One region of the Stenotrophomonas sp. 57 genome, then DNA from elsewhere that is predicted to be linked to it. Evidence: riboswitches for the same ligand, from Rfam matches in the RefSeq annotation. Region 1 holds a riboswitch; the other holds the start of a gene.
The links. Region 1 has a riboswitch for glycine ahead of gcvP (aminomethyl-transferring glycine dehydrogenase). Riboswitches for the same ligand answer to the same signal wherever they lie in the genome.
Positions count from the first base shown of each region.

Region 2: linked by a shared signal. The riboswitch ahead of QP512_RS18100 (trimeric intracellular cation channel family protein) and the one ahead of gcvP (aminomethyl-transferring glycine dehydrogenase) in region 1 are both predicted to bind glycine.

Region 1 covers NZ_CP127407.1:3,244,759-3,250,193, reverse strand. Annotated here, with positions in the region: gene gcvP (aminomethyl-transferring glycine dehydrogenase) at 1-2,487, opposite strand, end outside; glycine riboswitch at 2,550-2,652, opposite strand; gene QP512_RS15040 (multidrug effflux MFS transporter) at 2,954-4,180, shown strand; gene QP512_RS15035 (siderophore-interacting protein) at 4,320-5,216, shown strand; gene QP512_RS15030 (hypothetical protein) at 5,285-5,435, shown strand, end outside.
Region 2 covers NZ_CP127407.1:3,935,105-3,940,539, forward strand. Annotated here, with positions in the region: gene QP512_RS18075 (NAD(P)/FAD-dependent oxidoreductase) at 1-800, shown strand, start outside; gene QP512_RS18080 (hypothetical protein) at 884-1,339, opposite strand; partial or broken gene QP512_RS18085 (nuclear transport factor 2 family protein) at 1,343-1,775, opposite strand; gene QP512_RS18090 (hypothetical protein) at 1,844-2,260, opposite strand; gene QP512_RS18095 (GIY-YIG nuclease family protein) at 2,405-2,680, opposite strand; glycine riboswitch at 2,721-2,810, shown strand; glycine riboswitch at 2,824-2,927, shown strand; gene QP512_RS18100 (trimeric intracellular cation channel family protein) at 3,012-3,629, shown strand; gene QP512_RS18105 (3-deoxy-7-phosphoheptulonate synthase) at 3,841-4,914, opposite strand; gene QP512_RS18110 (hypothetical protein) at 5,210-5,435, opposite strand, start outside.

The DNA of each region.
Region 1 (5,435 bases):
GAAGTCGATCAGGCGCTTGGCCACGTCTTCGGCGCCGATGCCGCTGGTCTTCTCCAGCGGGCGCACATCCAGGATGCACTCGTGCGCGACCAGGCCGTTGCGGCCGGTGTACAGGGTCTTGAAGTGCGGGGCCAGGCGCTTGGCGATGTAGTTGGCGTTGAGCTGCGCGACCTGGGTGGCCTTGCGCAGGCCTTCGCGGCCCATCATCGCGATGTACATCCAGCTGATCGGCAGGATCGAGGCGCTGCCGAAGCTGGCCGCGCTGACCATGCCGACCGGACCGTTGTCACCCAGCTTGCCCGGCAGGAACGGCGCCAGATGCTCCTTGACCGCGCACGGGCCGACGCCCGGGCCGCCGCCGCCGTGCGGGATGCAGAACGTCTTGTGCAGGTTCAGGTGCGAAACGTCCGACCCCCACTTGCCCGGCTTGGCCACGCCGACCAGCGCGTTCATGTTGGCGCCGTCGGTGTACACCTGGCCGCCGTGCTGGTGGATGATCTCGCAGATCTCGACCACCTCTTCCTCGAACACGCCGTGCGTGGACGGGTAGGTCATCATGATCGCGGCCAAGCGGTCGCTGTACTTCTCGGCGTTGACGCGGATGTCTTCGACGTCGACGTTGCCGTTGGCATCGGTCTTGGTCACCACCACCTTCATGCCGCACATCTGTGCCGAAGCCGGGTTGGTGCCGTGGGCCGAATCCGGGATCAGGCAGATGTCGCGGTGGCCTTCGCCGCGCGAGCGGTGGTAGGCGCGGATCGCCAGCAGGCCGGCGTACTCGCCCTGCGCGCCGGAGTTCGGCTGCAGGCTGACCGCGTCGTAGCCGGTGCATTCCACCAGCATCGCTTCCAGCGTATCGATCAGTTCCTTGTAGCCCAGCGCCTGGTCGGCCGGCACCAGCGGGTGGATCTGCGAGAACTCCGGCCACGTCACCGGAATCATTTCGGCGGTGGCGTTGAGCTTCATGGTGCACGAGCCCAGCGGGATCATCGTGCGGTCCATCGCCAGGTCCTTGTCGGCCAGCGAACGCAGGTAGCGCAGCAGTTCGTGCTCGCTGTGGTGGGTGTTGAACACCGGATGGGTCAGGAACGCGGACTGGCGCAGCAGGCCGGCCGGCAGCGCGTCGGCGGTGCTGGCGTCCAGCGCGTCGACGTCGGCCTGGGCACCGAACACCGCAGCCAGCGCAACCACGTCGGCGCGGGTGGCGGTTTCGTCCAGGCTGATGCCGACCGAGTCGCTGTCGATCGCGCGCAGGTTGTAACCGGCAGCGCGTGCCTTGACGTGGATCTCATCGGCGTGCACGCCGGTGACATGCAGGGTGTCGAAGAAGTCGCCACCGACCTGCACGCCGGCATTGCGCAGCGCTGCGGCCAGGATCGAGGCCAGGCGATGGGTGCGGCGGGCGATGCGGGTCAGGCCTTCCGGGCCGTGGTAAACGGCGTACATCGAGGCCATCACCGCCAGCAGCACCTGCGCGGTACAGATGTTGGACGTCGCCTTCTCGCGGCGGATGTGCTGCTCGCGGGTCTGCAGGGTCAGGCGGTAGGCCGGGTTGCCCTGGGCATCGACCGAAACACCGATCAGGCGGCCCGGCATCGAACGCTTGTAGGCATCGCGGCAGGCCATGAACGCCGCATGCGGGCCACCGAAGCCGAACGGCACGCCGAAGCGCTGGCTGTTGCCGACCACGATGTCCGCGCCCCATTCGCCCGGGGCGGCCAGCAGGGTCAGGGCCAGCAGGTCGGTAGCCACGGCCACCAGGCCGCCACGTGCGTGCACGGCATCGACCAGCGCCTTGTAGTCGCCCACCTGGCCGAAGGTATCCGGATACTGCAGCAGCAGGCCGAAGGCTTCCGCATCCAGCGCTTCGGCCGGGGTGCCGACACGCAGCACGATGCCCATCGGCTCGGCGCGGGTGCGCAGCAGTTCCAGCGTCTGCGGATGCACGGCGTCGTGCACGAAGAAGGTGTCCGACTTGGACTTGGCCGAGCGCTTGGCCAGGGTCATCGCTTCAGCAGCGGCGGTGGCTTCGTCCAGCAGCGAGGCGTTGGCGATTTCCATGCCGGTGAGGTCGGCACACAGGGTCTGGAAGTTGATCAGCGCTTCCATGCGGCCCTGCGAGATTTCCGCCTGGTACGGGGTGTAGGCGGTGTACCAGGCCGGGTTTTCCAGGATGTTGCGCAGGATCACGTTCGGCGTGTGGGTGCCGTAGTAGCCCTGGCCGATGAAGCTGCGCAGCACGGTGTTCTTGTCGGCGATGGCACGGATCTTCGCCAGTGCCTGCACTTCGGTCATCGACTCCGGCAGCGCCAGCGGCGCCGGCGACTTGATCTTGGCCGGCACGATGGCATCGGTCATCGCATCCAGCGACGCGTGGCCGACGACATCGAGCATCTGCGCGATCTCGGCGTCGTTGGGGCCGATGTGGCGCTCGACGAACGCGTTGTGGTGCTCGAGCTCACGCAGGGAAGGGGTGTTCTGGGACATGGCGAAGGATCCGTCAGGAAAGGGCACACGCACGGGCACAAGCCGCCGGTCGGCGGTCTGCGGGGCGCCCCTCTGTCCTTTTGCCTGAGAGTTTAAAAGCGCGGAAAACCGCAGCTTCGTGCCCCTTCGGCGCCGGATCGAACCGGTCTCTCCAGAGTTGTGTTACGGGTGGTATCGGGCCTGAGCGATTACGGGCGTTGCGCCTTCGGCAGCGGTGTTCCGCTTCTCCCACCGTGTTGCCCGCCGATTATAGCCCCTTGCGGGCCCGGCCAGCGGCTGCTGGTCGGTGCCGCCGCGCCTGAATGGCCGATGGCCCGGCCGTGCGTTTTGTGCAGTGCTGCATGGCGTCAGGCGCAATCCCCACCTATGATGGGCGGATACCCGAATTCATCTGGCGCCGTCCCCGTTGCTGCGGGACCGGCGCCCGCCGTGCGTGCCCCGCACGGACCTGCCGGACGCTGCCTCCATGACCGCCGCTGTTGCCCCCTCCACCCGCCGCATGGCCCTGCTGCTTGCCGGCCTGGCCATGTTCGGCCCGTTCTCGATCGACACCATCTTCCCGGCGTTCCCGCAGCTGGCCCAGCGCTTGGCGGTGGACGAGGTGGCGGTGCAGCAGACCATCAGCGTGTACCTGCTGTTCTACGGCCTGATGAGCCTGGCGCACGGCCCGCTGTCCGATGCCTGGGGCCGCAAGCGGGTGATCCTCGGCGGTCTGGTGGTGTTCGTCGGTGCCTCGGTCGGCTGCGCGCTGTCCACCGACCTGCCCACGCTGCTGGCGTTCCGCGCGCTGCAGGGCCTGTCGGCGGGTGTCGGCATGATCGTCGGCCGCGCGGTGATCCGCGATCTCTACCATGGCCATGACGCGCAGCGGCTGATGAGCCAGGTGTCGATGCTGTTCGGCATCGCCCCGGCCATCGCACCGATCATCGGCGGCTGGATCCTGCTCAGTGGTGCAGGCTGGCCGCTGATCTTCTGGTTCCTGGTGGTCTTCGCACTGGTCCTGCTTGCGGCCACCGCGCGCTTCCTGCCGGAAACCCATCCGGTCGAGGCACGGGTGCCGCTGTCGCCGCGCGTGCTGCTGCGTGACTACGTGCGCATCGGCTTCAGCCCGCGCTTCCTGCGCCTGGCGCTGGCCGGCAGCATCGGTTTCGGCGGCATCTTCCTGTACATCTCCTCGGCGCCGGTGTTCGTGATGCAGCACCTGCATCTAGGCGAGGGCGGTTTCGCCTGGTTGTTCATTCCCACCATCGGCGGCATGACCACCGGCTCGTTCCTGTCCGGGCGCATGGCCGGGCACACCACGCCCACACGCCAGGTCGCCATCGGTTTCAGCCTGTGCGCGCTGTCGGCGCTGCTGAATGTCGCCTACGTGGCGCTGTCGCCGCAGTTCGTGCTGCCGTGGGCGGTGCTGCCGATCTTCCTGGGCGGCATGGGCATGTCGCTGATCTTCCCGATCCTGGCCCTGGCGGTGCTGGACATGTACCCGCACCAGCGTGGCCTGGCGTCGTCGCTGCAGGCCTTCGTGCAGCTGATGATCAGCACGGTGGTGGCGGGCGTGGTGTCGCCGCTGCTCAGTGCCAGCCCGCTGCACCTGGCGCTGGGGCAGGCCGCATTCTTCGCTGCTGGCTTCGTGTTCTGGTACTGGGAACACCAGCGTGAACGCGCAGCGCAGGCAGCCTGCACGGGCCATTGAGCAGCGCGCAGGGGTAGGGCGGGCCGCGATGCCCGCAACGCTTGCGACGAGGAACGACCGGACTAGGCTGACGACTCCAGCCAGCCGGTGCGTGGATGCACGACAGCCAGCCGATCCGATGTCGTTGCATGAGGTTCCCATGGCTGCGCAGCAGACCTACCGCCTGTTCGAGGTGGCGCTGAAGGAGCGCCGCGTTCTTTCCCCTTCCCTGGACCGCATGGTGTTCACCGGTGCCGACGTGGCGCGGATGAAGACCGAAGGCCCGGACCAGCGCATCAAGGTGTTCTTCCCCTTGCCCGGCCAGGACGTGCCGCAGGTGCCCAGTGGCGAGGACTGGTATCCGCGCTACCGGGCGTTGCCGGACGACCAGCGTCCGCCGATGCGCACCTACACCATCCGCCAGCTGCGCGCGGAACAGTGCGAGGTTGACGTGGATTTTGTCCTGCATGGCGAGACCGGGCCGGCCTCGCGCTGGGCCATCCACGCCCGCCCGGGCGACCGCGTGGTGCTGCTGGCCCCCGATGCCGACTGTACCGACAGCAGCGAAGGCTGGGAGTGGAAGCCGCCGGCGGATATCGGCCAGGTGCTGCTGGTGGCGGATGAAACCGCGCTACCAGCGGTGGCCGGCATTCTCGAGGAACTGGCCACGCTGGCCGATCCGCCACGCACGCTGGCGCTGCTGGAAGTGGCGCACGCCGGCGATGCGGTGCCGCTGAAGGCCCCGGAAACGGCCGAGCTGGTCTGGCTGCCACGCGGGCAGGCGACCTACGGGCATCCTCTGTTGCAGGCGGTGCAGGCGCGGCTGACAGCGGCCTCGAGCGTGGGCGCAGGCGACGAACTGGAAGAGATCGACATTGACGCGCAGATCCTCTGGGAACAGGCTGATGCCAGCGTGGCCGGGCCGCTGTATGCCTGGGTCGCAGGCGAGGCAGGAGCGGTGATGGCGATCCGTCGCCATCTGGTCCGCGACTGCGGGCTGGACCGCCGCGCGATCACCTTCATGGGCTACTGGCGGCACGGCAAAGTGCTGGACTGAGGGGTGTGAAGCGGCGTGGCGGGCGGGGTGCGCTATCCTTGCGCCCCCTTTCGCAGCGGTACCGCACCATGTCCACCAGCTCCAAGACCCGCCGCGACCAGCGCCGTCGCCAGGAAAAGCAGGCCGCCAACAAGGCTGCCGCGCAGGCGTCGCCGGTGGAACCGCATGCCGAACTGCGCGATGCACAGCGCACCCTGCTGGCCGGTGTCGTGCGCCGCG
Region 2 (5,435 bases), 690 kb from region 1:
GTTTCGCCATCGTCGGCGGCGGCCCTACCGGCGTCGAGCTGGCCGGCACCCTGGCTGAAATCGCGCGGCATACGCTGCGCAATGAATTCCGCCACATCGACCCGGCCAGTGCCAAGGTGCGGCTGGTCGAAGCCGGTCCGCGCGTACTGTCCTCGTTCCCGGAAGTGCTTTCGCTGAAGGCGCGCCGACAGCTGGAAAAGCTTGGCGTGGAAGTGCTGACCGGCACCCCGGTGAGCGACATCGACAGCCACGGCTTCACGCTCGGCGATCAGTTCGTGCCGGCGCGCACCGTGGTGTGGGCCGCCGGCGTGGCTGCTTCACCGCTGGCGCGCACGCTGGAGGTGCCGCTGGACCGCGCCGGACGCGTACAGGTGCAACCGGACCTGACCCTGCCCGGTCACCCGGAGCTGTTCGTGGCCGGCGACCTGGCCGCGCTGAGCCAGGCCAATGGCAAGCCGGTGCCCGGTGTGGCGCCCGCGGCCAAGCAGATGGGCAAGTACGTGGCCGAGGTGATCCGCGCTCGCCTGCACGGCAAGCCCGAACCCGGTCCGTTCAAGTACGCCGACTATGGCAACCTCGCCACGATCGGCCGCATGGCCGCGATCGTGCACCTGGGCCGCCTGCAGCTGTCCGGTGTGCTGGCGTGGTGGTTCTGGCTGGCCGCGCACGTGTTCTTCCTGATCGGCTTCCGCAACCGCATCGTGGTGCTGCTGAACTGGGCGGTGGCGTACTGGAGCTACCAGCGCAGCGCACGCATCATCTTCGGTGATGACCGCGACGACCGGCGGCCGAAGCGGTAGGGCTGCACGCAACGGGGTCGGATCCCTTTCCGCAGGAAAGGGCTCTGACCCCTTGTTGCAGTAGATCCACGCCATGCGTGGCTCTACCTCCTCATCGGGCCGCCCGGCACCCGCCGTTTCGACCATGCCCGGCAGAAATCCTCTTTTCTCGCGGTGTCGGCAATCTGCGCGGTACTCCAATGCCGGGTGATCCAGATCGTCAATGCGGTGCTGCTGAGATGCCAGCGCAGCATGTCTTGCTGCGGTTGCCGCCACAGGTGGCGTCGGGCAATCCAGAAGGCCTCCCGCTCCACTTCAGGCACCTTCTTCTTCATCACGTCCTTGTCGAAGAACCGGGCGATGAAACGCCACGGGTCCACCGGCTGGTATCCCGTTCGTGGTTCACTGGTGCACGCAGCCACACCACTCGGCACACGGTCTGCCGGCTGCGGCCGGCCTTCGGCCAGCGTCAGCCCGAGCAGGTACAGAAGGCCAGGCAGCAGCGCGATGCCGGCGATTAGCACGACGACGGAGATCCATGCTTTGCCGGCGGCACGCATCGCTCACTGTGCCTTCGGCTTCGGGTACCACAACGCGTTGACGATGACCCAGCGTTGGTCAAAGCGCCCCATGTGGAAGTAATCGACGAACCATGGGGTTTCCAACCGCACCGAGGCCGCGTTGCCGGTCAAGTCCAGCACCGTGCAGCGACGGTCCCATTGATCCTTCGGCGTCTTCAGCGCGCCCTGCTTTGTCAGCGAAACCAGTTCCTCCTTCGACATGCGGCGCAGGCCTGAGCCGCTCGTCGGGCGTATCGCCGAGCACCGCGCGCTTGGCCAGGTCCGGATGCAGGGAACGGGCGACGCGCTGCGGGTCGGCTTCCAGCTGGCCATCGACGTAGTCGTGGCAGGTGGCTTCGGTGGGCGCGAGGGTGGCTGGGTCGGCGGCAGGACTTGTGGCTACGGAAAGGGCGAACAACAGGGCGATCGTGGACATCCGGGTCTCCAGCGCTGAGGGCTGGGCGATCGTGGCATGTGCAAGCCGCATCCCCGCATGGCGTGGATCTACGGCATCAGGCCCATTTCGTCGGTGCCCAGCTGCATGTACATGAACGCAGCGGCTTCTACAGACATGGGCTGCCCCTGCGGGAAGCTGTCCAACCAGGTGGTGATGCGCGCATGGCGCCCCGCCAGCGCATCCGCCAATGCCTGCTTTTCCGCGTCAGTGGCGCGCTCCTGCATTTCGTTGCGAAGCACGTCATCGCCGATCCCCCACCTTTCTGCGAACGGGATCAGATCGATCAGATCGGGAGGGACCCGGTCACGACGCAGGTGGATCGGTTCGGGTGTCCTCGGGCCATACGCGGCCAGCTCAGCGGCGGTGCCGATCTGCCCCTGCTGCAGTGGCGGTGGCGATGGTTCCTGGGTGCAGGCCAGAAGGGCCACGCAGGCAGCCAACTGCAGTATCCCGCGGTTCTTCATCGGACGGATCCATGTGTCGATGGGTGTGGCGATCATGGCATGGACAAGGCCTACCCACGCACGGCGTGGATCTACCGTAGAGCCCAGTCCATGCCCGGGCCCCGCATCGTGCAGACGGAACAGAAGCCGAGCGTGGGCTCGGCTCTACAGAAGCGCGGGATCCGGCGCCTGCAGCCAGGCCAGCTTGCGTTCGCGCGGCTGCTGCTTGAGCTGCCATTCGGCGCGCGAGGCGGCGGCGCGGTCCGGGTACTCGCGCACGGCAAGGATGCGCAGCGGCGGCCGGGCGCGGGTGTAGCGGGCGCCCTTGCCGGCCTGGTGGGCGGCGAAACGCGCGTCCACGTCGGTGCTGATACCGGCGTAGAAGCTGCCGTCGCGGCATTCGAGCAGGTACAGGAACCACGGGCGGAGGGACGGGGCCATGGCCGGATTATGCCGTGCTGCACTGCAGCGGATATACTGGCGCCCGAATGCAGGAGAGAGGCGCCGCGCTGGCGCCCGCCGAAGGCGCAGGCTCCCATGATCGCTCAGGCCGGTGGGCTGGAATCCCACCAACCATGCATTCGACTCGCCGAGCTGGAGAGAGGTCACCGGGCACGCCCGGGACGATCCGCCGAAGGGGCACGCGGCCTACGCCGCTGAACTCTCAGGCAAAAGGACAGCGGGAGCGGCACCGGTCATCGTCATCCCGTCATTGCGCAGGCAGTGGCGGTATAGGCGCATGGCCGGCCCCACCGCGCCCGGAGCCTGCCCCATGCTGCTGTCCATCATCTACCTGATCGCCATTTCCGCCGAAGCCATGACCGGCGCCCTGGCCGCCGGCCGCCGCCGCATGGACCTGTTCGGTGTGGTCATGATCGCCTGCGTCACCGCGCTCGGAGGCGGTTCGCTGCGCGACATCCTGCTCGGCCACTATCCGCTGGGCTGGGTGAAGCATCCCGAGTACCTGGGCTTCACCGTGTGCGCGGCGCTGATCGCCACATGGGTGGCTCGCTGGATGCACCACTTCCGCCGTACCTTCCTGGTGCTCGATGGCCTGGGCCTCATCGCCTTCACCCTGATCGGCTGCTCGATTGCGCGCGAAGCGGGCCATGCGATGCCGATCGTGCTGATCGCCGGCATGCTGACCGGCGCGTTCGGCGGCGTGCTGCGCGACATCCTCTGCAACGAGGTGCCGCTGATCTTCCAGAAGGAGCTGTACGCGATCATCGCGTTGCTGACCGGCGCGGCGTACCTGTTGCTGCTGCACTGGGGCGTGGCCGACGCCACCGCGATCCTGTGCTGCCTGGGCGGCGGCTTCGCGTTGCGCCTGCTGGCGATCCACTACCGCTGGGAAATGCCGAAGTTCGTGTATCACGACGAAGTGCATTGAACGATAGCGTGTTCGCCGGGCATGGCCCGGCGCTACCCTTCGCGCCCTGCACCACCCCGGCGATGTACCTGGCGCTGTCGCTCATGCGCAGCGCCAGGCGCATCGCCGGTGCAGATGGGCCGGTCTCCAACTCCGACCGGCCCTGATCGCGGCCGCACCCCCGCAGGCGCTGGCCGCCATCCACACTCGTGCCGCCGTGAGGCGGCTTTCATCAGGCCGCTTCGGACACCTTCACTTCGCGACGGGCGCGCACGGCCGCAGCCAGTCGCTCCAGCACCGTCACGGTGGTGTCCCAGTCGATGCAGCCATCGGTGATGCTCTGCCCGTAGACCAGCGGCTGGCCTTCCACCAGTTCCTGGCGGCCACCCACCAGATGGCTCTCGATCATCACACCCACGATGCGCTGTTCCCCGTCTTCCAACTGAACGGCGATGTCCTCGATCACCTTCGGCTGGTTCTCGGGGTTCTTCAGGCTGTTGGCGTGGCTGGCGTCGATCATCAGGCGCGTCGGCAACCTGGCCTTGGCCAGTGCCTGGCAGGCCTCGGCCACACTGCCCGCGTCGTAGTTCGGCTGCTTGCCGCCACGCAGGATCACATGGCAATCCGGGTTGCCGGTGGTCGAAACGATGGCGGTGCCACCCTGCTTAGTCACCGACAGGAAATGATGCGGATTCGAAGCGGCACCCACCGCGTCGGCGGAGATCTTCACGTTGCCGTCGGTGCCATTCTTGAAGCCGACCGGGCACGACAGCCCCGACGCCAGTTCGCGATGCACCTGGCTTTCAGTAGTGCGCGCACCAATGGCACCCCATGCCACCAGATCGGCGATGTACTGCGGCGAGATCACGTCAAGGAACTCGACACCGGCGGGCAGGCCGAGCTTGTTGATGTCGCGCAGCAGGCCACGGGCGATGCGCAGGCCCTTGTCGATCCTGAAGCTGCCATCCAGGTCCGGATCGTTGATCAGGCCCTTCCAGCCCACCGTGGTGCGCGGCTTCTCGAAGTACACGCGCATGACGATTTCCAGTTCGCCGGCCAGCGCATCGCGCAGCGGCTTCAGGCGCTGTGCGTACTCGATGGCGGCGTTCGGGTCGTGGATCGAGCACGGGCCCACCACCACGGCCAGGCGGTCATCACGGCCATGCAGGATCTGGTGCAGAGCCGCGCGCGAGGCGCTGACGGTGTCGGAGGCTTCATCGTCACAGGGCAGCATCGCCAGCAGCTGGGCCGGCGGTGTCAGGGGTTCGATGGTGCGGATACGCAGGTCGTCGGTGTGCGGGGGCATTGGGGGAGATCTCCGGAACGTTGGGGGTCCCCAGCGTGGCGACATGAAAAAAGCCGCCAGGTTCGCTGGCGGCTTTCGGGAATGCGTCTGAAGCTTTCTTCAGGGTGAGCGCAGTCCTTCCTCCGCCAGTGGCTTCGGAAAGTAATACCAGTAAAAGCTGGTGGGGGCTGCGTTCATGGGATGTATTGATAGCACAGCTTTTGCGCAGTGCAAAATGTTTCATCCGCAACTGGGCACGCGGTGCAGCGTGGGGCCCGCCCGGCCCATCCCTGCGGCAGCTGGCACGCGAAGTCGCTCATTTGCCATGCACTTCCACGTCCAGCAGCAGGCCTTCATGGATGTCAGCCCAACGCTCCAGCACGCGGCCCAGTTCCTGCCGCGCTTCCTCCAGCTGTTCCGGGTTGAGCAGGGACCGGGCGGTGTAGAGGTCGGACACCAGCCGCCGCAGGACGGGCTCAGGGATGGCCACCGACGGCCCTTCCGCCTCCGGCAGCTGCAGTGCCGGGGTGTCGCCAAGCGGG